Regions from separate parts of the Streptomyces sp. NPDC001750 genome, predicted to be linked through region 3. Evidence: riboswitches for the same ligand, from Rfam matches in the RefSeq annotation. Region 3 holds a riboswitch; each other region holds the start of a gene.
The links. A riboswitch is a leader RNA that binds a small molecule or an ion and turns the genes downstream of it on or off. The one in region 3 is predicted to bind thiamine pyrophosphate.
Positions count from the first base shown of each region.

Region 1: linked by a shared signal. The riboswitch ahead of thiO (glycine oxidase ThiO) and the one ahead of ACFYY6_RS03805 (thiamine ABC transporter substrate-binding protein) in region 3 are both predicted to bind thiamine pyrophosphate.
Region 2: linked by a shared signal. The riboswitch ahead of thiC (phosphomethylpyrimidine synthase ThiC) and the one ahead of ACFYY6_RS03805 (thiamine ABC transporter substrate-binding protein) in region 3 are both predicted to bind thiamine pyrophosphate.

Region 1 covers NZ_JBIAUE010000004.1:140,961-150,516, forward strand. The annotation lists gene ACFYY6_RS08885 (Rv2175c family DNA-binding protein) at 332-697, opposite strand; gene ACFYY6_RS08890 (NAD(P)/FAD-dependent oxidoreductase) at 799-1,980, opposite strand; gene ACFYY6_RS08895 (hypothetical protein) at 2,069-2,413, opposite strand; TPP riboswitch at 2,523-2,636, shown strand; gene thiO (glycine oxidase ThiO) at 2,634-3,839, shown strand; gene thiS (sulfur carrier protein ThiS) at 3,836-4,114, shown strand; gene ACFYY6_RS08910 (thiazole synthase) at 4,117-4,911, shown strand; gene pknB (Stk1 family PASTA domain-containing Ser/Thr kinase) at 5,039-6,955, shown strand; gene ACFYY6_RS08920 (deoxyribonuclease IV) at 6,962-7,819, shown strand; gene ACFYY6_RS08925 (sulfite oxidase-like oxidoreductase) at 8,094-8,726, opposite strand; gene bfr (bacterioferritin) at 8,921-9,445, shown strand; gene ACFYY6_RS08935 ((2Fe-2S)-binding protein) at 9,481-9,556, opposite strand, start outside.
Region 2 covers NZ_JBIAUE010000010.1:214,686-224,241, reverse strand. The annotation lists gene ACFYY6_RS18350 (SsgA family sporulation/cell division regulator) at 1-313, shown strand, start outside; gene ACFYY6_RS18345 (YibE/F family protein) at 433-1,764, opposite strand; TPP riboswitch at 1,839-1,972, shown strand; gene thiC (phosphomethylpyrimidine synthase ThiC) at 1,965-3,779, shown strand; gene ACFYY6_RS18335 (GNAT family protein) at 3,963-4,604, shown strand; gene ACFYY6_RS18330 (hypothetical protein) at 4,687-5,505, opposite strand; gene ACFYY6_RS18325 (metallophosphoesterase) at 5,700-6,758, opposite strand; gene ACFYY6_RS18320 (LacI family DNA-binding transcriptional regulator) at 6,958-8,070, opposite strand; gene hisC (histidinol-phosphate transaminase) at 8,486-9,556, shown strand, end outside.
Region 3 covers NZ_JBIAUE010000002.1:92,637-102,192, forward strand. The annotation lists gene ACFYY6_RS03785 (ABC transporter ATP-binding protein) at 1-346, shown strand, start outside; gene ACFYY6_RS03790 (hypothetical protein) at 328-1,509, shown strand; gene ACFYY6_RS03795 (ABC transporter ATP-binding protein) at 1,617-2,642, opposite strand; gene ACFYY6_RS03800 (ABC transporter permease) at 2,665-4,278, opposite strand; gene ACFYY6_RS03805 (thiamine ABC transporter substrate-binding protein) at 4,419-5,543, opposite strand; TPP riboswitch at 5,617-5,734, opposite strand; gene rlmN (23S rRNA (adenine(2503)-C(2))-methyltransferase RlmN) at 5,982-7,088, opposite strand; gene ACFYY6_RS03815 (phosphatidate cytidylyltransferase) at 7,233-8,318, opposite strand; gene frr (ribosome recycling factor) at 8,318-8,875, opposite strand; gene pyrH (UMP kinase) at 9,056-9,556, opposite strand, start outside.

The DNA of each region.
Region 1 (9,556 bases), on a different contig from region 3:
GGGGGGTTGGGGGGGTTCCCCCCCCCCCGGGGGGGGCGGGGGTGGGGGGGGGGGGGGGGGGGGGCCGGGCCGCCCCCCACCCCGACGGACTCTCGGAGCCTGTCGGGCGATCTCTGACCGGGCGGCGCGCCCTGGCACGCACTCCCCCCCACGCCGATGCCTTGAGGGCCAGGGGCCGCCTCCGGCGTTGCCGGGATGTCCGCGTAGCTCCTTCCCCAAGCTCTCAACTCCGTTCGAGCAGGGGAGGCCCCATCCGAGGACATCCCGGCGCCTTGGAATCGCACGCACCTTACCGCGTCCGCGTTCCGATCGAAGGTCACCCGGCAGGCTCTCAGACGGCGAGCGCCTGGGCGCGGCGCTTCACCTCCGTGCCGCGATTCTCGCTCAGTGCCTGGGCGGGGGTGCCCGGCAGGGTCGGGTCGGGGGTGAAGAGCCACTCCAGCATCTCTTCGTCGTTGAAGCCGTCGTCCCGCAGGAGGGTCAGGGTGCCGGAGAGGCCCTTGACCACCTTGTTGCCGGCGATGAAGGCAGCCGGCACCTGGAGAGCCCGGTTCTCACCGCGGCGTACGGCGATGAGCTGGCCCTCCTTGACCAGCTGCCGCACACGTGTCACCTCGACACCGAGCATGTCGGCGATGTCGGGGAGGTGGAGCCAGGCGGGGACGAGAGCATCGATCTTTGCGTCAATCTCGGTCACGGGACAAGCCTGCCATCCCGGACCGACAGTCGGTAGCCGGGCCGACCGTACGGGCGGTGCCGGTACGCCGTCGGAGGGTCGGCGGCCGTGGAGTACGGGTGTCAGAGGGCCGTCGACTTCAGAGGTACGGAGGGATCGGCGGCCCGCGCCGGGTCGATGCGGGTGCCCGCCTCGATGAGCCTGCGGCCCTGCGCCAGGTCGCGGGGGCGGCCCACGGCGAGGACCGCCACCAGGACGCCGTCGCGCAGCCAGCACACCGACCAGGTGGGGTCGGCGGCGTCGCCGCGCCACAGCAGGGTGTCGGCGCCCGCGTGGTGGCCCGCGTACTGCACGAACCGGTCGAACTGCTCGGACCAGAAGTACGGGACGGGGTCGTAGGCGGGCGGCGCCGGGTGGTCCCCGCCCGCCGCCGCGACGATGTCGGCGGCCACGGTCCGGGGGCCCTGGAGCGCGTTGTCCCAGTGGTGGACGAGCAGGCGTTCGCCGTAGCGGGCGGACGGGAACGAGGCGCAGTCGCCGACCGCGTACACGTCGGGCAGCGAAGTGCGCAGCGCGGCGTCGGCGGTCACCGAGCCGTCGGGGCCGAGCGCGATGCCCGAGCCGGCCAGCCAGCCGGTGGCGGGGCGGGCGCCGATACCGACGACGACGGCCCCGGCCGGGATCGCGCGGCCGTCCGCGAGGACCACCCGGCCCGGTTCGACGTGGTCGACCCGGGCGCCGGTGAGAAGCTCGGTGCCGCTCTCCACGTACCAGGCGGCCATCGGGGCAGCGACCTCGGCGGGCAGCGCACCGGCGAGCGGCCGGTCGGCGGCCTCCAGGACGGTGACCGCGCAGCCGGCGGCGCGGGCCGCGGTGGCGAACTCGGCGCCGATCCAGCCCGCACCGACGACCACGACGTCCTGCCGCTCGTCGAGGACGGGCCGCAGCCGTGCCGCGTCGTCGAGGGTGCGCAGCAGGTGGACGCCGGGGACACCCTCGGTGCCGGGCAGGACGATCGGTTCGGCGCCGGTCGCGATCACCAGCACGTCGTAGGGGACGGGACCGGACGGGGTGTCCAGTTCGTGCGCCGCGGCCCGCAGGCCGGTGACGTCGAGGCCCAGTCCGAGCTCGATGTCCAGTGCCTCGAAGTCGATGTCGAAGGCGGAGTCCTCGGCCTTGCCGAGCAGCACCGCCTTCGACAACGGGGGCCGGTCGTAGGGCTGGTGGGGTTCGGCGCCGATCACCGTGACGGGGCCGGTGAAGCCCTGTTCCCGCAGGGCCACGGCCGTCTGCACACCGGCCATGCCCGCGCCGACGACGACGACACGGCGCTCCGACTGCTGCGACTGCTGCTGATCGCTCACCCGTACACCATAAACACCTGACAGAACGTCACGGCAGGGGGAGTTCCTCCACGGTGCTGGTGCCGCTGCCCTCCTGCGACTCCCATTCCCACCGCTCCTCCAGCCGGACCCGGCCGTCCGGGAGATCGACGACGGTGGAGACGCAGTGGCCGCAGGACGTCGTTCCGTCCTGCTTGAGCTGCACGTACCGGAAGTCGAGGACGTCACCGGCGCGGGTGCCGACGAGATGGCCGCGGACCACGTCGCCGCCCGCGTACTCGGCCCAGATCCGGCCGTCCTCCTCGTGGTACGTGAAGCGGGTACGGGTACCGACCTGACCGGGTGCCTGGTCGGCGACCGGCGAGAGGACGACTCCGTCGAGCGAACGGGCCATGGCGCTGCTCCCTTGCCTGGGTCCGGCGGTCCCTCGCCCGGGTCCGGTGGGCGAGGTTTACGACCTCGTCCACGATTGGCAGTGGAGGAAGTCGTTAGGGTGGCCACGGTAAGACACTCGCGGGAGCCCGGACGCAGCGGGCTGAGAGGGAGGCTGAAGCGGCCTTCGACCGTACGAACCTGATCCGGGTCATGCCGGCGAAGGGAGGGGCTGGACGCCCATGCGTTCTTCTCACCACGAGGGCCGGTCCGACCGGGACGGGGGGCCGTACGACGTCCTCGTCGTCGGGGGCGGGATCATCGGCCTGGTGACCGCCTGGCGGACCGCGCAGCGCGGACTGCGCACCGCGGTCGCCGATCCCGATCCCGGCGGCGGGGCCGCCCGCGTGGCCGCCGGGATGCTGGCCGCCGTCACCGAACTCCACTACGGCGAGGAGCTGTTGCTGGGGCTGAATCTCGCCTCGGCCGCCCGCTACCCGGCGTTCGTGGCGGAGCTGGAGGAGGCGAGCGGCCGGGACACGGGCTTTCGCGCCTGTGGCACGCTCGCCGTCGCGCTGGACTCCGACGACCGGGCCCATCTGCGGGAGCTGCACGCCCTGCAACGGCGTTCGGGCCTGGAGTCGGAGTGGCTGACGGGCCGCGAGTGCCGCCGCCTGGAGCCGATGCTCGCGCCGGGCGTGCGCGGCGGGCTGCGGGTCGACGGTGATCATCAGATCGATCCGCGCCGACTGGCCGCCGCGCTGCTGACCGCGTGCGAGCGGGCCGGGGTGGTCTTCCACCGGGCCCGGGCGGAGCGTCTGACGGTGGTGCGCGACCGGGCCACTGGAATCGTGCTCGCCGGGGGCCCGGAGCTGGCCGCCGACCAGGTCGTGCTCGCCGCGGGGAGTCTCAGCGGCCGACTGCCGGGCCTGCCGGACGGGGTCGCGCCACCGGTCCGGCCGGTGAAGGGGCAGGTGCTGCGGCTGACCGTGCCCGCCCGGTACGCGCCCTTCCTCTCCCGGACGGTCCGGGCCGTGGTCCGGGGCGGCCCCCTCTATCTCGTACCGCGCGAGAACGGCGAACTGGTCGTCGGTGCCACCAGCGAGGAGATGGGCTGGGACACCACCGTCACCGCGGGCGGCGTCTACGAGCTGCTGCGGGACGCCCACGAGCTGGTGCCCGGCATCACGGAGCTGCCGCTCGTCGAGACCCGGGCCGGTCTGCGTCCCGGCTCCCCCGACAACGCCCCGTTGCTGGGCCCCACCGCGCTGCCCGGTCTGCATCTCGCGACCGGCCACCATCGCAACGGGGTGCTGCTCACGCCCGTCACCGGAGACGTCATGGCGGCGTCGCTGGCCGAGGGCGAGCTGCCCGAGGTGGCCCGCCCCTTCACCCCGTACCGCTTCTCGCCAGCCGTCGACTCCGTACGTCAGGAGCAGCCCGCATGACCGAGCCCGCGCCCTCCCCCGCTCCCGATTCCGTGCCCCTCACCGACCCCGCGCCCGGCCCCTCCCCCGCCTCCGTGTCCGTGTCCGTGAACGGGGAGGTCCGGCACCTCGCCGCGGGCACCGCCCTGGACGCGCTGGTCGCCGGGCTGACCTCGGCCCGCTCCGGTGTCGCGGCGGCCGTCAACGAGAGCGTCGTGCCGCGCGGGCAGTGGTCCGCCACGGCGCTGCGCGACGGAGACCGGGTCGAGATCCTGACCGCGGTCCAGGGAGGCTGACCGTGTCCGACGACCTCCTCGCCCTCGGCGACACCACGTTCGGCTCCCGGCTGATCATGGGCACGGGCGGGGCGCCCAGCCTCGATGTGCTGGAACGCTCCCTCGTCGCCTCCGGCACAGAGCTGACCACCGTCGCGATGCGCCGCCTCGACCCGACCGTGCAGGGCTCGGTGCTCTCCGTCCTGCGACGGCTCTCCATCCGCGTCCTGCCGAACACGGCGGGCTGCTTCACCGCGGGCGAGGCCGTGCTGACCGCCCGGCTGGCCCGCGAGGCCCTCGGCACCGACTGGGTCAAGCTGGAGGTGGTGGCCGACGAGCGGACCCTGCTGCCCGACCCGGTCGAGCTGCTGGACGCCGCGGAGACCCTGGTGGACGACGGTTTCACCGTGCTGCCGTACACCAACGACGACCCGGTGCTGGCCCGCCGTCTCCAGGACGTGGGCTGCGCGGCGGTGATGCCGCTCGGCTCCCCCATCGGCTCCGGTCTCGGCATCCGTAATCCGCACAACTTCCAGCTGATCGTCGAGCAGGCGCGGGTGCCGGTGATCCTCGACGCGGGCGCCGGGACCGCCTCGGACGCGGCGCTGGCGATGGAGCTGGGGTGCGCGGCGGTGATGCTGGCCTCCGCCGTGACCCGGGCCCAGGAGCCCGAGCTGATGGCCGCCGCGATGCGGCACGCGGTGGCGGGCGGACGGCTGGCGTACCGGGCGGGCCGGATCCCGCGCCGGCACTTCGCCGAGGCGTCGTCGCCGGTGGCGGGGCGCGCGGTGCTGGACCCGGAACGCCCGGCCTTCTGACCGGGGCACCCGGGCGGGCCCGTCGGGCCGGGGAGGCGACGTGTCCCTGTCACGCCTCGGCTGCGGTTCGGCCCCGGGACCGTCCGGGCCGTCGGACGTGTCCGCCGCGGCTCGTAGACTCACATCCGTGGATACGACCCTCCAGGACCCGCTCGTCGGGCAGCTGCTCGACGGCCGCTACCGCGTCGATGCCCGCATCGCCGTGGGCGGCATGGCCACGGTCTACCGGGCTGTGGACACCCGGCTCGACCGGGTGCTCGCCCTCAAGGTGATGCATCCGGCACTCGCCACCGACGCGTCCTTCGTGGAGCGGTTCATACGCGAGGCCAAGTCCGTGGCCCGGCTCGCGCACCCGAATGTGGTCGGGGTCTTCGACCAGGGCGCCCAGGGCCAGTACGTCTACCTCGCGATGGAGTACGTCCCGGGCTGCACGCTGCGCGACGTGCTGCGCGACCGCGGCGCCCTCCAGCCGAGGGCCGCGCTGGACATCCTGGAGCCGGTGCTCGCCGCGCTCGGCGCCGCGCACCGGGCGGGCTTCGTGCACCGCGACATGAAGCCGGAGAACGTCCTGATAGGGGACGACGGCCGGGTCAAGGTCGCCGACTTCGGTCTGGTGCGGGCGGTGGGTTCCGTCACCAGCACCACCGGCTCGGTGCTCGGGACCGTCTCGTACCTCGCCCCCGAGCAGATAGAACACGGTACGGCCGACACCCGTACCGACGTGTATGCGTGTGGTGTGGTCCTGTACGAGATGCTGACCGGGTCCAAGCCGCACGTCGGCGACACCCCCGCCCAGGTCATCTATCAGCACCTCAACGAGGACATCCCGGCCCCGTCGGCCGCCGTCCCGGAACTCCCGGTCGAGCTCGACGACCTGGTGGCGAGCGCCACCGCCCGTAACCCCGAGGTCCGCCCGTTCGACGCGGTGGCCCTGCTCGCCGAAACCCGCGAGGCCCGTTCCGCGCTCACCGACGCCCAGCTGGACGCCGTACCGCCGCAGGCCCTCGCCGAGGCGCACGGCTCCGCCGAGGACCGCACGAGCGTGATCCCGCGGCTGCTCCCGGCCGACCAGGGCGTCGCCCATCACACCAGCCGACTGGAAATGCCCCTGCCGGAGCCGCCGCGGCCCGCACCGCGCGCCCCGTGGCGCCGCGGCCCCCGGCGCTCCGTCGTCACCGCGCTGGTCGCCGTGCTGCTGGTGCTGGGGATCGGCACCGGTGTCTGGTACATCAACTCCGGGCAGTTCACCCGGGTGCCCTCGGTGCTCGGCCAGACCGAGAAGACCGCCCAGAAGCGGCTCTCGGACGCCGGTCTGGAGCTCGAGGGCGTCGAGCGGGCCTACAGCGACACCGTGGAACGAGGCAAGGTCATCAGCAGCGACCCCGGTTCGGGCGACCGCATCCGGGGGAACGACGCGGTGAAGCTCGTCGTCTCGCGCGGCCCCGAGATCGTGAAGGTGCCCGATGTCCAAGGCCTCGCGCTCGCCGACGCCAAACGTGATCTGAAGGAGGTCGGCCTGGTGCCCGGCATGGTCACCAAGGAGTTCAGCGAGGAGACGGCGCGGGGCGAGGTGATCCGTACGGACCCCGCGGCGGGCGCCGAGCGCCGCTCCGGCTCCGCGGTCGCCCTGGTCGTCAACAAGGGCGCTCCGGTCGATGTGCCCGATGTCACCGGGCTGTCCGTCGAGGACGCCACCGCCGCGCTGGACGAGCAGGGGCTGAAGGCCGAGGTGCTGCCCGACCGGGTCCACTCCCCCGAGGTCGCCGGCGACATCGCCCATCAGTCGCTGGGCGAGGGCAGCCGGGCTGCCGAGGGCGACACCATCACGCTCACGGTCTCCAAGGGGCCCCGAATGATCACCGTCCCGGACGTCACCGGGAAGGGCGTCGACGACGCGAGGAGCGAACTGGAGGACGCGGGCTTCGACGTCAAGGTCGACCGCCCCTTCCTCTCCTTCAGCGACACGATCGCGAGCCAGTCCGTCGCGGGCGGCGAACGGGCCCCCGAGGGCGGCACCATCACCATCAGGACCAAGGGGCTCTAGATCCACATGCGCAACCCAGTCGGCGGCCACGTCCCCGTGGCCGGCGGTCTCGCCAAGGTCGGCCTGCCCTATGCCAGGGAAATGGGGGCGGAGGCGGTGCAGGTCTTCGTCGCCAATCCGCGCGGCTGGGCGACCCCCGTGGGCAACCCCGCCGAGGACGAGCGGTTCCGCGCCGAGTGCGCCGCCGCGTCCGTACCGGCGTACGTCCATGCCCCGTATCTGATCAACTTCGGTTCGCACACCGAGGCCACCGTGGAGAGGTCGGTGGACTCGCTGCGCCATTCGCTGCGCCGGGCCCGTGAGATCGGAGCGCTGGGCGTCGTGGTGCACACCGGGTCGGCGACCGGCGGCCGGCCGCGCGAACGGGCCCTCGCCCAGGTGCGTACGCACCTGCGGCCGCTGCTGGACGAGCTGACGCACGACGACGACCCGTACCTGCTGCTGGAGTCCACGGCCGGTCAGGGGTCCTCGCTCTGCTCACGGACCTGGGACTTCGGCCCGTACTTCGAGGCGCTCGACTCCCACCCCAGGCTCGGCGTGTGCCTCGACACGTGCCACATCCACGCGGCGGGCCACGACCTGTCGGGCCCGGAGGGCATGCGGCAGACCCTGGACCTGCTGGTCGAGACCGTCGGCGCGGGCCGGCTGAAGCTGATCCACGCCAATGACTCCAAGGAGGCGGCGGGAACCCACAAGGACCGGCACGCGAACATCGGCGCCGGGCACATCGGCGAGGGGCCGTTCCGGGAGCTGTTCTCCCATCCGGCCACCGCGGGCGTGCCGCTGATCATCGAGACACCGGGCGGAAAGGACGGCCACGCGGCGGACGTGGCCCGGCTGAAGGGGTTGCGCACCCAGGACTAGTGCCGTGACCGGCAAGGTATGCCCGGAAGGAGCGTCGTCCGGCGCGTGCGCCGCAGGGCGGCGAAAGCCCTCGGACGGGGTCTCCCCTGCTCGGACGAAGTCGGGAGCTTGGGGAAGGGCTGCGCGGGCTCTCGGCCAACGCCGCAAGCGCGCATAGCAATACCGTCGCCACCACGCCGGTCGACAAGTGGATGATCGGCCGGGGCAAGGGCCACGCGGTGGTGCACCAGTACCACCACTGAGGGCGGACCGGGCGCGTCCGTCGCCCATCGGGTCAGAGCTCGGGGCCGTCCCCGGGCTCCTCCTGGTACGAGTAGCGCTGCTCGCGCCACGGGTCGCCGATGTTGTGGTAGCCGCGCTCCTCCCAGAAGCCGCGGCGGTCCGCCGTCATGTACTCGACGCCGCGGACCCACTTGGGCCCCTTCCAGGCGTAGAGGTGCGGCACGATGAGCCGGAGCGGGAAGCCGTGCTCGGCGGTGAGCAGCTCACCGCCCTTGTGGGTGGCGAAGATCGTTCGGTCCGAGGCGAAGTCGGAGAGCCTCAGATTCGAGCTGAAGCCGTACTCGGCCCAGACCATCACGTGCGTGACGTTCGGCGCGGGCGGCGCGAGTTCCAGAACCGTACGGGCGAGGACCCCGCCCCATTCGGCGCCGAGCATGCTGTATTTCGTGACGCAGTGCAGGTCGGCCACGACCGAGGAGTACGGCAGCGCCGAGAACTCCTGATGGTTCCAGCAGTGCTTCGCGCCGTCCGCGGTGGTACCGAAGACGCGGAACTCCCAGCGGTCCGGCTTGAACTTGGGCACCGGCCCGTAGTGGGTGACCGGCCAGCCGCGCTGGAGTCGCTGTCCCGGCGGAAGCTCCGACTGCTCTGACGCGCGGTTTTCCCGGCTTTCCGGCTGACCCATGCCTCCATGGTGACAGACAGACAGGGGTGGTTCCGACCAGGGTGTAGATAATTCCGGCAAATCCCACTAAGCGTGTACTTACTGGACGATCAACGAGCGCGGTGCGAGGATTCGGCCAACTTGCCGTATTCGTTGGCATTCACTGTCATTCACCGGTATAGGCCGGTACCCACCGGCCGGAAGGAGCCTCTCCGATGCAGGGCGATCCCGAGGTCCTTGAGTTCCTGAACGAGCAGCTGACCGCCGAACTGACCGCGATCAACCAGTACTTCCTTCATTCCAAGATGCAGGAGCACGCCGGCTGGCTGAAGCTCGCGAAGTACACCCGCGCCGAGTCGTTCGACGAGATGCGGCACGCCGAGATCCTCACGCACCGGATCCTCTACCTCGACGGACTGCCCAACTACCAGCGACTGTTCCACGTGAGGGTGGGGCAGACCGTCACGGAGATGTTCCAGGCCGACCTGCAGATCGAGGTGGAGGCGATCGACCGCCTGCGGCGCGGGATCGACCTGATGCGCGGGAAGGACGACATCACGTCGGCGAACATCTTCGAGGCGATCCTCGCCGACGAGGAGCACCATGTCGACTACCTCGAAGCCCAGTTGGAGCTCGTCGAGAAGCTCGGCGAACCGCTCTACATCGCGCAGCAGATCGAGCAGCCGCACGACGAGGGACACAGCGGCGAGACGGGCCTCAAGGGGTACGGAGGACACTAGTGCCGCGCTCCGAAAGCGCTGGCCGGCGAAAGAGGTCAGGCCGCCTCGGGGAGCCGGGCAGGCAGTACGGCACCCGGGGCGAGGGCGTCGGTATCGCCTCCGGTGGCGTCG
Region 2 (9,556 bases), on a different contig from region 3:
TCTGCCTGGTGACGCCCCCGTCACCTGGGCATTCGGCCGTGAGTTGCTGCTCGACGGCCTCAACAGCCCCAGTGGCGACGGCGATGTGCACATCGGGCCCACGGATCCCGAGGGGCTTTCCGATGTACACATCCGCCTTCAGGTGGGCGCCGACCGTGCCCTCTTCCGGGCTGGTTCGGCGCCGCTCGTGGCTTTTCTCGACCGGACCGACAAGCTCGTGCCGCTCGGACAGGAGCGCACGCTGGGTGACTTCGAGGGAAACCTGGAGGAGGCCCTGGGCCGGATCCTTGCCGAGGAGCAGAACGCCGGCTGAAGGAAACGGTGTCGCCGACCGGTGCCCGCCGGTCGAACACGGCATCCGCCGAATGGGTGAATCGCTCTCCGTAGTCAGGACCGCTCCTCGTCTGTCGGCCGATGTCCGTTCCGGGGTGCTCATGACTTCGTCCTGCGACGGCGGCCCTTCCCGGTCCGTACGGGTGCTGAAGCTCCGGCTTCCGCGCCGAGCCCTGTGCGGTCCGCGGAGACCACCAGCGCGGCGAGCACCGTTGTCACCGGCACCGATGCGACCAGCCCGATCGAACCGACCAGCGTCCGTACGATCTCCTCCGCCACCAGCTCGCTGTTGGCCACCGTGCCCACGCTGCTCCTGGCGATCGAGAACAGCAGCAGCAACGGCAGCGCGGCGCCCGCGTAGGCGAGCACCAGCGTATTGACGACCGAGGCGATGTGATCGCGCCCGATCCTGATCCCCGCCCGGTAGAGCCCCCGCACGCCCATCGTTGGGTTCGCCTGGTGCAGTTCCCAGACGGCCGACGTCTGGGTGACCGTCACGTCGTCGAGCACCCCGAGCGAACCGATGATGACGCCGGCCAGCAGCAGGCCGCTCATGTCGATGCGCGGATACAGGCCGTGGATGAGGCCGGTGCTGTCGTCGGTGTTGCCGGTCAGGCTCGCCCAGCCGATGAACAGCGAGCCGAGCAGCCCGATCAGCAGGAGCGAGATCAGTGTGCCCACCACCGCGACCGAGGTACGGGCGGTGAGCCCGTGGCACATGTAGAGCGCGATCAGCATGATGGCACTTGACCCGACCACCGCCACGATCAGCGGATTCGACCCCTGGAGGATGGCCGGGAGGATGAACAGGGTCAGCACGGCGAACGACACGGCGAGCGCGACCAGCGCCATCACCCCCCGCATCCTGCCCACCGCGACCACGACCAGGGCGAAGATCCCGGCCAGCAGCGCCATCGGGAACTTCCGGTTCACATCGGTCACCGAGTACTGCAGGTCGTGGGGCGCGTCCGGGGCGTACGCCACGACCACGCCCTGCCCCTCGCGCAGCTGACGCGGTGCGTCCGGCTGGACGATCTCCACGAACCGCCGACCCTTGTCGTGACCGGTCGTCACCTCGACCGTGGCCTTCGCGCACAGCCCGGTGCGGCCCGCCGACTGCGGAGCGGTCTCGCCGCCGACCGGCATCTGGGAGGCGTTCACCTCCTTGCAGTCCACTGTGTCGACGTTCACCACCTTGCCCTGCTGGGTCTGCCGGTCGAAGCCGACACCGGTTCGTTCGTGCGGTGGCGCACCGCCAGGCCAGAGCGCCGCCAGTCCGGCGAGGACCGCGGCGGCGAACGGGATCAGTACGGCCGCGATGACCTTCCGCAGATGTCGGGAGACGGGCGCGGCGGGGCCGTGGGCGTGCGTATGGCCGTGTGTGTGGCCGTGGTGGGGACTCGGCGGTTCGGGAACGCTGGGGAGGGACATCACCGGCCGATCATCGCAAGGAGGCAAGGGACCCTCTGTTCATTCCGCCGGACGGGGCGCTAGCGTGGAGGAACCTTTGCACACGCGGGAGCTCGGAGCACCGGGCTGAGAGGGCGCTGATATCCGTACCTCCGTACGGGATGAGCTGCGCCGACCGCCGAACCTGTTACCGGGTAATGCCGGCGTAGGGAGTAGGTCTCATGACCACATCGGACGCACGCACGCCTGCCTCCAACCAGAGCGACGAGGCCGGGAAGTCCATCGGCTGGCACAAGGGATACGTCCAGGGCTCACGCCCCGACATCCGTGTGCCGGTCCGTCAGGTGCACCTCACCAACGGCAAGGACCTGACGCTGTACGACACGTCGGGGCCGTACACCGACCCCGCCGTCGAGACCGACGTCCGTCGCGGGCTCGCGCCGCTGCGGCAGAACTGGATCACCGCGCGCGGCGACACCGAGGAGTACCCGGGCCGGCCCGTCCGACCCGAGGACGACGGGCTCAAGCACACCTCGCCGCGAATGGGGTCTCCCCTGCTCGAGCGAGGCCGAGAGTCTGGGGAAGGGCTGCGCAATCTCGACGCAGTCTTCCCCGGTCGGCCCCGGCTGCCGCGCCGCAGCCGGGACGGCCGGCCCGTGACCCAGCTCGCATACGCCCGACGGGGCGAGATCACCCCGGAGATGGAGTACGTGGCGATCCGGGAGGACGTCGAGCCGGAGATGGTGCGGGAGGAGATCGCCGCGGGCCGCGCCGTGCTGCCGGCCAACGTCAACCACCCCGAGACCGAGCCGATGATCATCGGGAAGCGGTTCCTGGTGAAGGTCAATGCCAACATCGGCAACTCCGCGGTGACGTCCTCCATCGAGGAGGAGGTGGAGAAGATGACGTGGGCGACGCGGTGGGGCGCCGACACGGTCATGGACCTTTCCACCGGCCGCAACATTCACACCACCCGTGAGTGGGTTCTGCGCAACTCGCCCGTGCCGATCGGCACCGTGCCCCTCTACCAGGCCCTCGAAAAGGTCGACGGCAAGGCCGAGGAGCTGACCTGGGAGATCTACCGGGACACCGTCGTCGAACAGGCCGAGCAGGGCGTCGACTACATGACGGTGCACGCCGGCGTACGCCTGCCGTACGTTCCGCTGACCGCCCGCCGCAAGACCGGCATCGTCTCGCGAGGCGGCTCGATCATGGCGGCGTGGTGTCTCGCCCACCACAAGGAGTCGTTCCTCTACGAGAACTTCGAGGAGCTCTGCGAACTCCTCGCCTCCTACGACGTGACGTACTCGCTCGGCGACGGGCTGCGCCCCGGCTCGATCGCGGACGCCAACGACGAGGCGCAGTTCGCCGAACTGCGCACGCTCGGGGAGCTGAACACGATCGCCAAGCGGTACGGCGTCCAGACCATGATCGAGGGGCCGGGCCATGTCCCGATGCACAAGATCAAGGAGAACATCGACCTCCAGCAGGAGATCTGCGAGGAGGCGCCCTTCTACACGCTCGGCCCGCTGACCACCGATGTCGCTCCGGCGTACGACCACATCACCTCGGGCATCGGCGCGGCGATGATCGCCTGGTGGGGCACGGCGATGCTCTGCTACGTGACGCCCAAGGAGCACCTCGGGCTGCCGAACCGGGACGACGTGAAGACCGGCGTGATCACGTACAAGATCGCGGCCCACGCCGCAGATCTCGCCAAGGGGCATCCGGGGGCGCAGGACTGGGACGACGCGCTCTCCGACGCCCGGTTCGAGTTCCGTTGGGAAGACCAGTTCAATCTGGCGCTCGACCCGGTCACGGCACGGGAGTTTCACGACGAGACGCTGCCGGCGGAGCCGGCGAAGACGGCGCACTTCTGTTCGATGTGTGGCCCGAAGTTCTGCTCGATGAAGATCTCTCAGGACATCCGGCGTGAACACGGGGTGTCGCAGGCGGAGATCGAGGCGGGGATGTCGGAGAAGTCGAAGGAGTTCGCGGCGGCGGGCAACCGCGTCTACCTGCCCGTCGCGGACTGAGGCGAGAGCCGACCGGGGTGACAAGGGGGGCGGACGGCAGGGTTCCGCCCCCTGTCGCCTCGCTTGCCCCCCGGGCCCGTGCCCGGTCCGCCACCCCCGGGCTCCTCACCGGCCACGCGGAAGCCAAGTCCCCGGGCCGGAAATCGGATGAACGCGACGGCTGGGTCTCCTTAGCATCTGCGCATGAGCGGCATGACGGAACAAAGAGCGGACACGACGCAGGCGCGGGACGCAGCGGACGCGACGGACGCGGTGCGGGTGGTGGAAGCGGACCGGCAGCCGTGCTGGCGCGGACGGGACGTCGCCTTCGTCGCCGTAGAGACCGAGGACGCCGAGCTGTTGCAGGAGTGGCGGTGCGATCCGGCGGCCGCCCATGAGATGGGGGTCTGGCCGCGTTCGCTCGCCTCGCTGCGCGAGCACATCGAGCGCGACCAGGAAGACCAGGACCGGGACGACTTCCTCGTCGTGCTCGCCGACGGCACCCCCGTGGGCCACGCGGCCCTCACCGACCAGAACTACGCCAACGGCACCGCCGATATCGAGCTGCTGCTGTCCCCGCCGCACCGCGGTCGCGGATACGGCACGCGGGCTCTGGACGCGCTGACGGACCTGGCGTTCGGGGAGCTTCCCCTGTACCGGCTCCGGGCCATCACCCACGCGGACAACACGGCCGCGCTCGCGGTCCTCGACAGGTCGGGGTTCACCCGGGAGGGGGTGAGCCGGTCGGCGTGCCTGCACCGGGGGCGGCGGTACGACGTCGCGGTGTTCTCGCTGCTCCGTCCCGAGTGGGAGGGGCAGGCGCGCCCGAGGTCCTGGGACCTGTGATCGGCGCGGCTCGTCCGAGTCCTTGGTCGGCCCCGGACCAGGGGCCCCACGTGGGGTGGAGGGGGCGCGTGCGGCGGCGCCGTCACTCCACGTCGTGCTCGGGGCCGCCGAAGTCGGGGCTGGTGAAGTCCGGGCTGGTGAAGGTCGGCCGGGGGCCCGCGGCCGGGCCCTCGTCCGGGCCGGAGAAGTCGGGGCGGCTGTAGCCGACTTTCGGGATGCGGTTCGGCGAGCGCTGCGGTGTGCGTGCGGTGGACGCGGCCTCGGGGTCGTCGAGGGCGTCGCGCAGGAACGGCAGGATGCCGCGTTCCAGTAGCGCGTGCCGCCAGGCTTCCCGGGCCCGCGCCACGTCCTCCGGCAGCTCGATCTCGTCGCGTACGGCGTTCTCCGAAGCGGAGCCGTTGCGCAGCGCGGTGATCAGCAGCCCGACGGCGGCGACCAGGATGGCGGCGGCCATGACCACGGCGAAGAACCAGCCCGCGGTGACCAGGGTCGAGGCGAAGGCGGGCGGTGGACTGAGCAGCTTCAGCAGATAGCCGACCAACAGGAATATGAACGCGGCGGTGCCGGCGAGCACGGGCGCGAGGACCGTGACGACCGCTCCCGCGCCGGCGCCCGACCGGCCCGGACGGTCCGTGTCCGATCCGGCGGGCGGGCCCTCCCCGTCGGCCGTGCCACGCAGTTCCTCACGGGCCCGTACGTAGTGGTCGTACTCGGTGGCCGCCGTCGCCGTGATCATGTCCGTGGCGGCCAGCGCCATGGTGCGCAGCTGTACGGCGTTGAGCCGTTCACCGACCGCGGCCAGATCCGGCCGTCGATGGGCGTGGCGCAGTGCGTCGTCGAGGATCCGCTCGTACTCGGGGCGGTCCTCGGTCAGCAGGTGCGGAGCGCTTCTCATGTGCATCCCCCGATGCTCCGTCGGGCCCGACAGCCCTTCTTTGCCGGGCAGTTGGGCGGAAACGGAGGAGAGCCTGCTACGGATACGCCGATGGTAGAGCGCCCACGGCACGCGGTGACAGGGGGTTTCCGGAAATAGGCCCGGCGCTCGGCCCGGTGCTCGGCGTGGTCAGGTCGTGGAAGCGTCTTCCCGTAAAACCGTCAGTCATGCAGGGGGAGTTGGACGACCAGCAGCTTTCCGGCCATGGTCACTCCGCCGTCCATGGCGATGGCGAGCCCGTCGGCGTACACGTGCGGGCCTTCGACCACGGGACCCGAGCTGTCCTCTCCGTCCTCCGACCCGACCTCGCCGAGGAGGTAGGGAATGGGGCTGTGACCATGGACGATGCGCTGTCCGCCGTAGGCGGCCATCAGTTCCCGCACGGCCTGCGGTCCCGCATCGTCACGGAAGGCGAAGCGCTTGGTGAACTTACGGAAGAGGTCCCAGCACTCGTCGGCGTCGTTGCGCGTGAGAATGGCGTGCACCGTGTCGTTGACGTCTTCGATGGTGCTGCCGTAGTCGAGGTACGCCGTCGTGTCGGAGTGCATCAGCAGATGCCCGTCCTCCTCGACGATCGCGTCGAGGCGGGACATCCACTGGAGGTGGACGTCCTGGAGCCGCTCCATGTCGTGCTTCTGGCCGCCGTTGAGCAGCCAGGCGGCCTGGAAGGTGGCGGTGCCCGCGCCCGAGTTCACCGGCGTGTCGCCGAACCGTTTGGCGCCGATGAGCAACAGTTCGTGATTCCCCATCAACGCCTTGCAGTACCCGCCCGCGGCAGCGGCCTCGGCGGAGAGGCGCATCACGAGGTCGATGACGCCGATGCCGTCCGGACCGCGGTCGGTGAAGTCGCCGAGGAACCAGAGCCGGGTGTTGCCCGCGGCCCACCTGCCGTCGGAGTCGATGAGGCCCTGTTCGGCGAGAGCGGCGACCAGCTCGTCCAGATAGCCGTGGACGTCGCCGACGACGTAGAGCGGCCCGAGTCCCGGCTCGCGGGCCGGCCAGGGCTCCGGCACGGTTCGTACCTGGACGGTGTCGCCGCGGTTGATCACCGGGAGGTCGCGTTCGGTGGGCGTGTACCCGTCCGGCAGCGCGTCCCCGGGCAGGGCGTTGCCCGGATGCGGGGACGCGGGCGGTACCGGGGTCTGCGCGTAGGGCGGCACGCGGAAGTCGCGCAACGTCGCAGTCCGCACCACGGGTTCCTGACCGGCCCCCTGTGTCATCGACCCCTCCACCACCGTCGCGCCGCCCTACACCTGACGGGCCTGCTGGTCGGGGCGGTCCGCGGTGTCGTGCGCCCATCATAGGAATGCGAATCGTGCTGTGTGACGCACCAGGGGTGGTGAATCCCGGAGCATGTCAGGCTCACCGGCCGTTTGGTCCGAATTCGTCTGTTCAATCCCTGGCGGAGGAGCCGCCTGCTCAGTCCCTGGCGGGGGAGCGCGGCGCGCTGACCGTGGTGCGGGGCGGACGGCGTTGTGAGGACGTCCGGACGATGAGCTCCGTCGGTATGACCTGCTCCACCGGGCCGCCGTGATCCACACCCTCGATGGCATCGATGAGGAGCTGGACGACCGCCGTGCCGATTCTGCGCGGTTTGAGCGAGAGGGTGGTGATGGGCGGCTCGGTCGTCGCGTACACGGTGGACTCGCTGCAGCAGACCAGCAGCAGGTCCTCGGGGACGCGCAGCCCGTATCTGCGGGCGGCCGCCAGGAGGTCGGTGCCGTTGGGGTCGAAGAGCCCGTAGACGGCGTCGGGACGGTCCGGGCGGGCGAGCAGTCGGTCCGCGGCGACCGCGCCCGCGCACGGGTCGTGGGCGGGGTAGGACTCGTACACCGGGTCCTGGCCCACGCGCTCGCACCAGCGCAGGTACGCGGAGGTGGAGAGGCGGGTGTACGTGTCGGTCGTGGTGCCGGTGAGCAGGCCGATGCGTCGGGCCCCGGCGGAGGCGAGGTGGTCGAGGAGGTCGAGCACGGCGGCGCCGTGGTCGTTGTCGACCCAGGCGGTGACCGGGAGGGCACCGGCCGGGCGTCCGTCCGACACGACGGGCAGCCCTTGTCGTACGAGCTCCGTGACGACCGGGTCCTGGTCGGAGGGGTCGATGACGACGGTGCCGTCGAGGGCGACGTTCGACCAGACGTCGTGGCGCGAGGTGGCGGGCAGGATGACGAGGGCGTAGCCGCGGGCGAGCGCCGCGGAGGTGGCCGCTCGGGCCATCTCGGCGAAGTACGCGAACTCGGTGAAGGTGAAGGGTTCGTCGCCGTACGTCGTCACGGTCAGGCCGATGAGGCCGGACTTGCCGGTACGGAGGGTTCGGGCCGCGGCGGACGGGCGGTAGCCCAGGCGCTCTGCGACCTCGCGGACATGGCGGCGGGTGGCGTCCGGGAGCCTGCCCTTGCCGTTGAGCGCGTCGGAGACGGTCGTGATGGAGACCCCGGCGGCGGCGGCCACGTCCCGGATTCCCGCTCGTCCTTGCCGGCTGCCGCGCCGGGGTGTCTCCGCCCGGCTCACCTGGTGCTTCCCTGCTGCTGTCATGGCGAGCCGATAGTAGGGGGCGTGCGGGAGGTTGGCCCGGTCGCATATTCACGCGTTGACAGGCACGTTTCTGCATGATCAGACGGCGTCAAATACCTTGTAAGGCCAGGTCGTTGGGCGAATGCGCCGTGGAGTGTGATGCGCTGAACCCGGTGGGCCTACTAAATGGTCGATGTTTCGAAGAGGTCTCATCTCACCTCTTCGAGGGACGCGCGCCACGGCGTGAGCCACCGGCGCGCGTCAAGGTCGAACGCGCTCCCCCATTCCTGGTCGCACCGGGCGATTGGGTGCACAGAGCGTTCCCGTGCGCCCGGCCGCACCGGGCGTCCGACGGCGCACGGGCCATTCGCAGCGGCGCCCAATCCTCATAAGGTGAGCAGTATTGATGTGTACAGACGGTCGAGGAGGATCTGCGGTGAGCGAGACGAGCCCCAAGTTGCGCGCCGAGCTGGACGGCGTTCCCGCCTATGTGCCGGGCAAGCCCGCGGCGGCCGGTGGACCGGTCGCCTTCAAGCTGTCCTCCAACGAGAATCCGTACCCCCCGCTGCCCGGAGTGATGGAATCCGCCCTGGCGGCGGCCGCGAACTTCAACCGCTACCCGGACATGGCCTGCACCGGCCTGATGAACGAGTTGGCCGACCGTTTCGGTGTGCCCGTCTCGGATCTCGCCACCGGCACCGGGTCGGTCGGGGTGGCGCAGCAGCTGCTCCAGGCGACCTCGGGTCCGGGCGACGAGGTGATCTACGCCTGGCGCTCCTTCGAGGCGTACCCGATCATCACCCAGGTCAGCGGGGCGACCTCGGTGAAGGTGCCGCTGACCGACGGTGAGGCGCACGACCTCGACGCGATGGCGGAGGCGATCACCGACCGCACCCGTCTGATCTTCGTCTGCAACCCGAACAACCCGACCGGCACCGTGGTGCGCCGAGCCGAGCTGGAACGTTTCCTGGACCGGGTGCCCGGCGACGTCCTGGTGGTGCTGGACGAGGCGTACCGGGAGTTCATCCGCGACGCCGAGGTGCCGGACGGCATCGAGATCTACCGGGACCGGCCCAACGTGGCGGTGCTGCGCACGTTCTCCAAGGCGTACGGTCTGGCCGGACTGCGGGTCGGCTTCGCAGTGGCGCACGAGCCGGTGGCGGCCGCGCTGCGCAAGACGGCGGTGCCCTTCGGGGTCAGCCAGCTCGCGCAGGACGCGGCGGTGGCCTCGCTGCGTGCGGAGGACGAGCTCCTGGGGCGCGTGGGTTCCCTGGTCGTCGAGCGCGGCCGGGTGCAGCGGGCACTGGCGGAGCAGGGATGGACGGTGCCGGAGTCGCAGGCGAACTTCGTGTGGCTGCGGCTGGGGGAGCGCACGGCCGACTTCGCCGCGGTGTGCGAGCGGGCCGGCGTGGTGGTCAGGCCGTTCGTGGGTGAGGGCGTACGGGTCACGATCGGTGAGGACGAGGCGAACGACCTGTTCCTGAAGGTGGCGGAGTCGTACCGCAGG
Region 3 (9,556 bases):
GCGGCTCGACATCGGCGCGTGCGCCAAGCAGCGGCCGCACACCCTGCTCCAGGGAGAGCGCCAGCGGATTGCCGTGGCCCGCGCGCTGGCCACCTCGCCGACGGTGATCTTCGCCGACGAGCCGACCGCGGCCCTGCACCACGCCGACCGGGCGCACGTGCTGCGCACCCTCACCAGCGCGGCCCGCTCGCACCGCATCACGGTGGTGCTCGCCACCCATGACGCGGAGGTCGCCTCCCTCGCCGACCGTACGGTCCCGCTGCTGGACGGCCGCTGCGTCGCCACCGTCTCCCTGCCCGCCGTGTCCGATGCGGAGGGCCGCGCCGCGTGCTCGCTCTCCGTCTAGCCCGGGGCTCCCGTCCGCTGGTCCTGCTGCGCAGGCTGCTCGTCGCGGCAGCCTCCGCCGGGGTCGGCTTCCTGCTGCTGTGCGCCCTGGGCTACGCGTCGGGGCACCCGGACCGGCCCACCGCTGCGCTGCTGCGGCTGCTGTGGTGCTTCGTACCGCTCGCCGCCACCGTGCAGTTCGCGGTCGCGGTGGCCCGTACGGATCCCAGCACCCGGCCGCGTTCCGGGCTGTCCGCCGTGGGCCTGGGGCCAGTGAAGCTCACCGTGCTGGCCGCCGTCTCCACCGCCGTCTCCTGCACGCTCGGATCGGTGGTGGCGCTGCTGGTCTTCCTCCACCTGCGCGGCGATCTGTCCGGGCTGCCGTTCGACGGCGCCGCGGCCGGACTGCTCGACGCCCGATCCCCGCTGCCGCTTGCCGCCACGCTGGTGCTGCTGTCCCTGGTCCCGGTGTCCGCGGCCGTCGCGAGCGGAATCGCGTTGCGCGAGCGGCCCGTGGTGGTCCCGCTGCCCGACGAGGGCCCCGCGGACGGCCCGCGGGAGGAACACCCCGCTCCGGCCACGCCCCCGGGCGGGCTGCCGTGGGGCGTGGCCCTGACCGCCGTGGGCCTCGCCGTCGAGGCGTACATGAGCCGCGGTGACGGGCACAGCCTGCTCCCGCTCCCGGGCCGTCTCGACGACAGCCCGGCCGGGGTGCTGGTGGGGTGGGCGCTGACGGCGGTCGGCCTGGCGATGGCCGGGCCCGGCCTGGCGTACCACTGCGGCCGGCTGCTGCAGTCGGTGCGCCCCGGTGCCGTACGGCTGCTGGCCGGACGGGTCCTCATGGACGAGGCGCGCCGGATCGGCGGGCCGCTCGGTGTGGTGTGCGCGGTGCTCTCGGCGGTGGTCGCCGTGTACGCGCTGCACGGAACCGGGCCACGCCCCTTCGGCCCGCTCACCGCGCTGGGCTCGGTGCTCGTCCTCGGCTGCACCGCGGCCACCCTGCTGACCTCGGCCCTGGAGGCCAGGCAGGACCGTTCCCGAACGTCACGGACGCTGCTGCGGCTCGGCACCCCGGCCTCGGCGCTGCGGTACGCGACGGCGCTGCGCGCCGCCGTCCTGCTGGCGGTGTTCGCCCCGCTGACCTGGCTGGTCGCCGAGCTGGCGGCGCTGCCGCTGACCGTCTGACGAGGCCGTCCCCGCGGGCGGCGGCCGTCGGGGGCGCGGGCCGGCCGCCTCCGGTGGGGCGACCCGCGTGTGCCGTCCCGGGCCCGCCCGGTCGCCCGGGGCCCACGTCACCGTTCGGCGGGCAGCACCACGCACTCCGCCGCGTCGAAACGGACCCCGACCGTCTCCCCCTCCCCGGGGACGTCGCGCAGCGCGCACTCCGCCTCCAGAGCCGGACCGCGCTGCGGCGTCAGCCGTACGGCGACGCGATCGCCCCGGAACGTGCGGGCCCCGACCGCGCAGCGCAGCCCCTCCTCCGGGGCACCGATCCGCACCCCGGCCGGACGCACGAGCAGGGCGCGCTCCCCCTGCGGCGACCCCTCGGGCACCGGGACCCCGCCCCACGCCGTGTCGGCGACCGCGCCGTCCACCGTCGCCGCCACCACGTTGTCGAAGCCGAGGAACCGGGCGACGAACGCGGAGGCGGGCCGCTGCCACACCTCCAGCGGCGTGCCCGTCTGGGCGATGTGCCCGTCCCGCATCACGACCACCCGGTCGGCCAGCGCGAACGCCTCGCCCTGGTCGTGCGTGACGGCCAGCACCGTCGTACCCAACCGGCCGAAGAGCATGCGCAGTTCGGCCACGAGGCGTTCGCGCAGACCGCGGTCGAGCTGGCCGAGCGGCTCGTCCAGCATCAGCAGCTTGGGACGCGGGGCGAGCGCCCGCGCGAGGGCGACCCGCTGCTGCTCGCCTCCGGACAACGCGGCGACGGCGCGCCGCTGGGCGCCCGGCAGGCCCACCAGGTCGAGGAGTTCGCCGACCCGGCGCTCCTGATCGCGCCGGGACACCCCGCGCATCCGCAGCCCGAACGCGACGTTGGCGCCGACGTCCCGGTGCGGGAAGAGCTGGTGGTCCTGGAACATCAGGCCGAGACCCCGCCGGTGCACCGGCACCCCCGCCTGGTCCGCCCCGTCCAGCAGCACCCGGCCGCCGTCCGTCCTCTGGAGCCCGGCGACCACCCGCAGCAGGGTCGACTTGCCGCTGCCGCTCGGTCCCAGCACACAGACGATCTCGTGCTCGTCGACCGCCAGGTCCACCCGGTCGAGCGCGGTCCGCTCACCGAAGCGGACCGTGGCCGATTCCAGTGTCAGCATCGTCAGAACTCCCCGGACATCCCTAGAACTCGCCGGACCGGTCCGTGCGAATACGTTCGAGCAGCAGCAGCGAGACCGCGCAGACCACCATCAGAATGGTGCTGAGCGCCATCGCCTGGCCGTAGTTGAGCTCACCGGCCCGGCCCAGCAGCCGGGCCACCGCGACCGGCAGCGTCGGCCGGTCGGGCCGCGCGATGAACACCGTCGCGCCGAACTCGCCGAGCGAAACGGCGAACGCGAAACCGGCCGCGACCAGCAACGCCCGCCGCACCAACGGGAGATCTACCTCCCGCCAGGCCCGCAACGGCGACGCCCCCAGCACCGCGGCCGCCTCCCGGAGCCGGCCGTCCACCGCGCGCAGCACCGGCAGCATGGTCCGCACGACGAAGGGCACGCCGACCAGCGCCTGGGCGAGCGGCACCAGGATCCATGACGTGCGCAGGTCCAGTGGCGGCTTGTCCAGAGTGATCAGGAAGCCGAAGCCGACGGTGACCGCCGACACCCCGAGCGGCAGCATCAGCAGCGCGTCGAAACCGCGCACGAGCCGCCCCGCGCGCCGGGTCAGCGCCGCGGCGGCCAACCCGCCGACGACCAGCGCGATCACGGTCGCGACCAGCGCGTACGCCACGGAGTTCCCGATCGCTTCGAGCGGCGCGACCAGGAAGGTGCCGCCGCCCGCGTCCACGGAACCCAGGGCACGGTAGAAGTCGAGGCCGTGGCCGTCCGGGGTGTCCAGCGAGCGTTCCACCAGCACCGCGAGGGGCAGCAGGATCAGCACCAGCACGGTCAGCAGCACCGCGCCGAGCAGCGCCCACTGCCCGGCCCCGCGCGGCCTGCGGGCGGTCCGTTCCGGATCGACCAGCCTCAGCGCGGTCTCCCTGCGCCGTACGGTCCACGCGTGCACGGCGAGGATCGTGCCCACCGCGGCGAACTGGACCAGTGTCAGCACGGCCGCGGTCGGAAGTGCGAGGAGCTGGGCGGTCTGCCGGTAGATCTCCACCTCCAGCGTGGCGTACCCGGGGCCGCCGAGGATCTGCACGACACCGAAGGAGGTGAAGGTGAAGAGGAAGACCATCAGCGCGGCGGCGGCCACGGCGGGCGCGAGGGCCGGCAGCGTGACCCGTCGCCAGGCCGCGAACCGTCCGGCGCCCAGCACCCGGGCGGCCTCCTCCTGCCGCGGGTCGAGCTGCGCCCACAGACCGCCGACGGTCCGTACGACCACCGCGTAGTTGAAGAAGACATGGGCGAGGAGAATCGCCCACACCGTGGTGTCGAGGCGCACCCCCCAGAGTTCGTCGAGGAACCCGCCGCGCCCCAGCATCGCCAGGAACGCCGTCCCGACGACGACGGTCGGCAGGACGAACGGCACGGTGACCACCGCCCGCAGCACTTGCTTTCCGGGGAAGTCGAGGCGGGCGAAGACGTACGCGCCGGGCAGCGCGACGAGCAGCGTCAGCGCGGTCGAGGCGAGCGCCTGCCAGGTGGTGAACCACAGGACGTCACGGATCTCCGGCCGGGCCAGCACCTCGCCGATCCGGCCGAACTGCCACACACCGTCCGCCTTCAGCCCCCGGCCGACGATCGCGACGACGGGGTAGGCGAAGAACACCGCGAAGAACGCGACGGGCACGGCCATCAGGGACGGCCGCACCGCGCCCGCACCCAGGCGCCGGGCCGCCGTCCGCACCGCGTCCGTCCTGCGCCCGGCGCGCGGGCGCGGACCCGTGACGTCCGCGCCCTTCGCCGCCGCGCCCGTCCCCCGTGCGGCGGTCCCGGCTACTTCACGACGAGCGAGGACCACGACTGGACCCACTGCTCACGGTTCTTGGCGATCAGGTCGGGGGCGACGGTCGTCGGCTTCTCGACGGTCTCGCCGAACTTCGTGAACAGCTCCGGCAGTTTCGCGTCCGACACGACCGGGTTCACGAACATGTTGAGCGGCATGTCCTCCTGGAACTTCTTGCCGATCAGGAAGTCCAGCAGTGCCTTGCCACCCGCCTCGTTCTTGGCGCCGTCCAACAGGCCCGCGAACTCGATCTGCCGGAAGCAGGTACCGGTGGCGACCCCGGTCGGGGCCTCGGCCGGCTGCGGCTTCGCGTACAGCACCTCGACGGGCGGGCTGGAGGCGTACGAGACGACGAGCGGACGGTCGGCCTTGGCCTTCCTGCCGCCCGCGGAGCCGGAGAACTCCTCGTTGTACGCCTGCTCCCAGCCGTCGACGACCTTGACGCCGTTGTCCTTCAGCTTCTTCCAGTAGTCCTGGTAGCCCTTCTCGCCGTAGGCGGCGACGGTGCCGAGGAGGAAGCCGAGGCCGGGCGAGGAGGTCGCCGCGTTCTCGGTGACCAGGAGGTTCTTGTACGCGGGCTTCGCCAGGTCGTCGAAGGTCCGCGGCGGAGCGAGCTTCTTGTCGGCGAAGTACTTCTTGTCGTAGTTCACGCAGACGTCGCCGGTGTCGACCGGCGTGACCCGGTGCTCGGCATCCAGCCGGGTGGCGGCCTCGACCCGATCGATGCCCTTCGCCTCGTACGGCGTGAACAGGCCGCTGTCCAGGGCGCGGGAGAGCAGGGTGTTGTCGACGCCGAAGAACACGTCTCCGCGCGGTGAGCCCTTGGTCAGGATCTCCTGGTTGAGTGCGACGCCCGCGTCGCCGCTCTTGAGGACCTTGACGGTGTAGCCGGTCTCCTCGGTGAACTCCTTCAGCACCGCTTCGGACGCGTTGAAGGAGTCGTGGCTGACGAGCGTCACGGTCTTCGGACCGGCGCCCTTCGTGCCGCCGGAGCCGGAGGACGACGTGTCGGAACTCCCGCAGCCGGCCAGTGCCGTGATGCCGAGCGCGGCCACGACGGCCGTGAGACGTACGGACCCGGGCGTGGTTCCCGTGGTCCTGCGCGTGGTGGTCATGATGGATTCCTCCTGGGTTTTGGCCAGGAAGAGACGCGGCCCCACCCGCGGGACGCGGGCAGGGCGCAACAGCATGAGTTGATGACCGAACTTCCTACCCGGAATGACCCGGGCGAGGTTCAGAGGGTCTGCGGACGACCGGTCCCCCGGTGCCGCACTCTCAGCGCTGTGGCGCTCCCCTGTCGGAATATGAAGTTGATTTCCGGACCAGGTTACACGGGCCGCCCGGCCGGGCCGCCGGGGCCTCGGCGCACGGTCGACGCCGCAGGCCCCGACTCCTTGACGCCCCGTCCGCTCCGGAGCCCTGCCGGACCACCGCGGCCCCGGCCAGCGCCGGTCTCGACGCTCCCGTGGAACCGGCGATCGCCGCTCTCAGCACTCCCGCGGGCCCGGCGGACTTCGGCCTCGGCATTCCCACGGACCCGGAGAATGCCTGTGTCAGCGCTCGGCCGCCGCCAGCTGTCCGCAGGCCCCGTCGATCTCCTGGCCCCGGGTGTCCCGTACGGTCACCGGAACCCCGTGCGCCGCGATGGCCTCGACGAACGCCTTCTCGTCCTCGGGCCGGGAGGCCGTCCACTTGGAGCCGGGCGTCGGGTTCAGCGGGATCAGGTTGACGTGCACCCGCTTGCCCTTGAGCAGCCGGCCGAGCAGGTCGCCCCGCCACGCCTGGTCGTTGATGTCCCGGATCAGCGCGTACTCGATGGAGACGCGGCGGCCGGACTTCTCCGCGTACTCCCACGCGGCGTCCAGCACCTCGCGCACCTTCCACCGGGTGTTCACCGGGACGAGGGTGTCGCGCAGTTCGTCGTCCGGCGCGTGCAGCGAGACGGCGAGACGGCACTTGAAGCCCTCGTCGGCGAAGCGCAGCATCGCGGGCACCAGCCCCACGGTGGAAACGGTGATCCCGCGCTGTGAGAGCCCCAGCCCGTCCGGCTCCGGATCGGTCAGCCGGCGGATCGCGCCGACCACGCGGTTGTAGTTGGCCAGCGGCTCGCCCATGCCCATGAAGACGATGTTGGAGAGCCGCGCCGGTCCTCCGGGCACCTCCCCGTCGCGCAGCGCCCGCATGCCGTCCACGATCTGGTGGACGATCTCCGCGGTCGACAGATTGCGGTCCAGACCGGCCTGCCCGGTGGCGCAGAACGGGCAGTTCATCCCGCAGCCCGCCTGCGAGGAGATGCACATCGTCACCCGCTCCGGGTAACGCATCAGGACGGACTCGACGAGCGTCCCGTCGTGCAGCTTCCACAGCGTCTTGCGGGTGGTGTCGTCGTCGCAGCTGATGTGGCGGACCACCGACATCAGCTCGGGGAACATCGCCTCGGCGAGCTTCTCCCGCGAGGCGGCCGGGATGTTGGTCCACTCGGCCGGGTTGTGCGCGTACCGCGCGAAGTAGTGCTGCGAGAGCTGCTGGGCGCGGAACGGCTTCTCGCCGATCGCGGCGACCGCCTCCTTGCGCTCGGCGGGCGTGAGGTCGGCGAGATGCCGCGGCGGCTTCTTGGCTCCGCGGGGTGCGACGAAAGTGAGTTCTCCGGGCTTAGGCATGGTCCGTCCAGTGTCGCAGACGCGGCGACGAGGGCCCGCCGCCCTGTGGACAACGCCCTGTGGGCAGCGGGCCCTCGTCCGAGAACGCCAAGGTCGGGACGGGCGGGGCGCACCGTCCGCGGGCTCACAGCCTGCCGGGTGCTCTCAGCCGGAGCCGACGAACAGCACCAGCAGCAGCCAGACCACCGGAGCGGTCGGCAGCAGCGAGTCCAGCCGGTCCATGATCCCGCCGTGTCCCGGCAGCAGCGTGCCCATGTCCTTGATGCCGAGGTCCCGCTTGATCATCGACTCGCCCAGGTCGCCCAGGGTGGCGCTGGCCGCGACCGCGAGCCCCAGCAGCAGCCCCTGCCACCAGGCACCGCCGTCGATCAGGAACTGCATGCACAGGGCACCCGCGACCATCGCGAAGGCGACGGCCCCGAAGAGGCCCTCGCGGGTCTTCCCGGGGCTGATGCGCGGAGCGAGCTTGTGCTTGCCGAAGCGCCAGCCGACGGCGTACGCCCCTGTGTCGCTGACCACGGTCAGCAGCAGGAAGGTGAGCACCCGCTGCGGCCCGTCGTCCGCGGTCAGGAGCATGGCGACGAACGTGGCGAGGAACGGCACGTAGAACGCGGCGAACACACCGGCCGTGACGTCCTTGAGGTAGTCCTCCGGAGGCTGGGCCATCCGCCAGACGAGAACCGCGAGCGCGGTCAGTGCCACGGCCACCCAGGCGCCCTCGGCACCCTTCATGTACCCGGCCACCACCATCGCCGCACCGCCGACCGCCAGCGGCACGAGCGGCGCGTTGATGCCCTTGCGCTCCGACAGCCGTGAGGTGAGCTCCCACAGGCCCACGACGACGGCGACGACGATCACCCCGACGAAGACGGCCTTCACGACGAACAGCGAGGCGACGATGACGGCGCCGAGCCCCACCCCGACCCCTATGGCGGCTCGCAGATCGCGGCCCGCACGTTTCTTCTGCGGGGGCGGTGGCGCGGTGGGCATGGGCTCCTGCGGCTTCTCGTCGCGGAACAGGGGGCCACCGTTCGGGCGTGCGCCCCCCTGCTCCCGGTCGTCACGGTCGTCAGCGTCTCCACCTGCGTCAGGGGCGTCCGGCACGATGGGCATGGGCCGAGTCTGCTGGGCGTCATGCACATCGTGCGCGGGACCTGCCGGGGCAGCACGCATCTCGGGCGCAGCCCACGGACCGGCTCCCGGCGTGGCGCCCCAGGAAGAGTCGTTCATCAGACTTCGAGCAGCTCGGCTTCCTTGTGCTTGAGCAGCTCGTCGACCTGTGCGACGTACTTCGCGGTGGTGTCGTCGAGCTCCTTCTCGGCGCGACGCACCTCGTCCTCGCCGGTCTCCTTGTCCTTGACCAGCTTGTCGAGCGCTTCCTTGGCCTTGCGGCGCACGGCCCGGATGGAGATGCGGGAGTCCTCGGCCTTGGTCCTCGCGACCTTGATGTAGTCGCGGCGGCGCTCCTCGGTGAGCTCCGGGAAGGTCACCCGGATGATATTGCCGTCGTTGCTCGGGTTGACGCCGAGGTCCGAGTCGCGGATGGCCTGCTCGATGTTGCGCAGCGCGCTCTTGTCGAACGGCGTCACGACGGCCATGCGGGGCTCGGGCACCGAGAACGAGGCGAGCTGGTTGATCGGGGTCAGCGCACCGTAGTAGTCGGCGACGATCTTGTTGAACATCGCCGGGTGGGCGCGGCCGGTCCGGATCGCGGCGAAGTCCTCTTTCGCGACGACGACGGCCTTCTCCATCTTCTCCTCGGCCTCGAGGAGGGTTTCTTCGATCACCACGTGCTCCTGCGTGTCTTGAGTGGGCCCGGCGTGCTCGGGCCCGCGGATCTGCGTCGCGTCCTCACCTGCACGGTGTCCGACCGGCAGGCCGTTGTCCATCCTCCGGGGCGCCGTGCCGGGGCTTTCCCTGCGGGTCCCGGACCCTGCCCGCGGCTTCCCGGGGACGTTTCCCGGTCCTCAGGCCCGGGTGCCCTGGTCACTCACGAGCGTGCCGATCTTCTCACCCTTGACCGCGCGGGCGATATTGCCCGTGGCCGTCAGCTCGAAGACGAGGATCGGCAGCTCGTTGTCACGGCAGAGCGTGATGGCGGTGGCGTCGGCGACCTTGAGATCGCGCGCGAGCACCTCGCCGTATTCGAGCGCGTCGAACTTCACCGCGTCGGGGTTGGTCTTCGGGTCGGAGTCGTAGACCCCGTCCACACCGTTCTTGCCCATCAGCAGGGCCTGAGCGCCGATCTCCAGGGCCCGCTGGGCTGCCGTGGTGTCGGTGGAGAAGTACGGCATGCCCATGCCCGCGCCGAAGATGACGACGCGCCCCTTCTCCAGGTGCCGCACGGCACGCAGCGGAATGTACGGCTCCGCGACCTGACCCATGGTGATGGCCGTCTGGACGCGGGAGTCGATGCCCTCCTTCTCCAGGAAGTCCTGGAGCGCCAGACAGTTCATGACCGTGCCGAG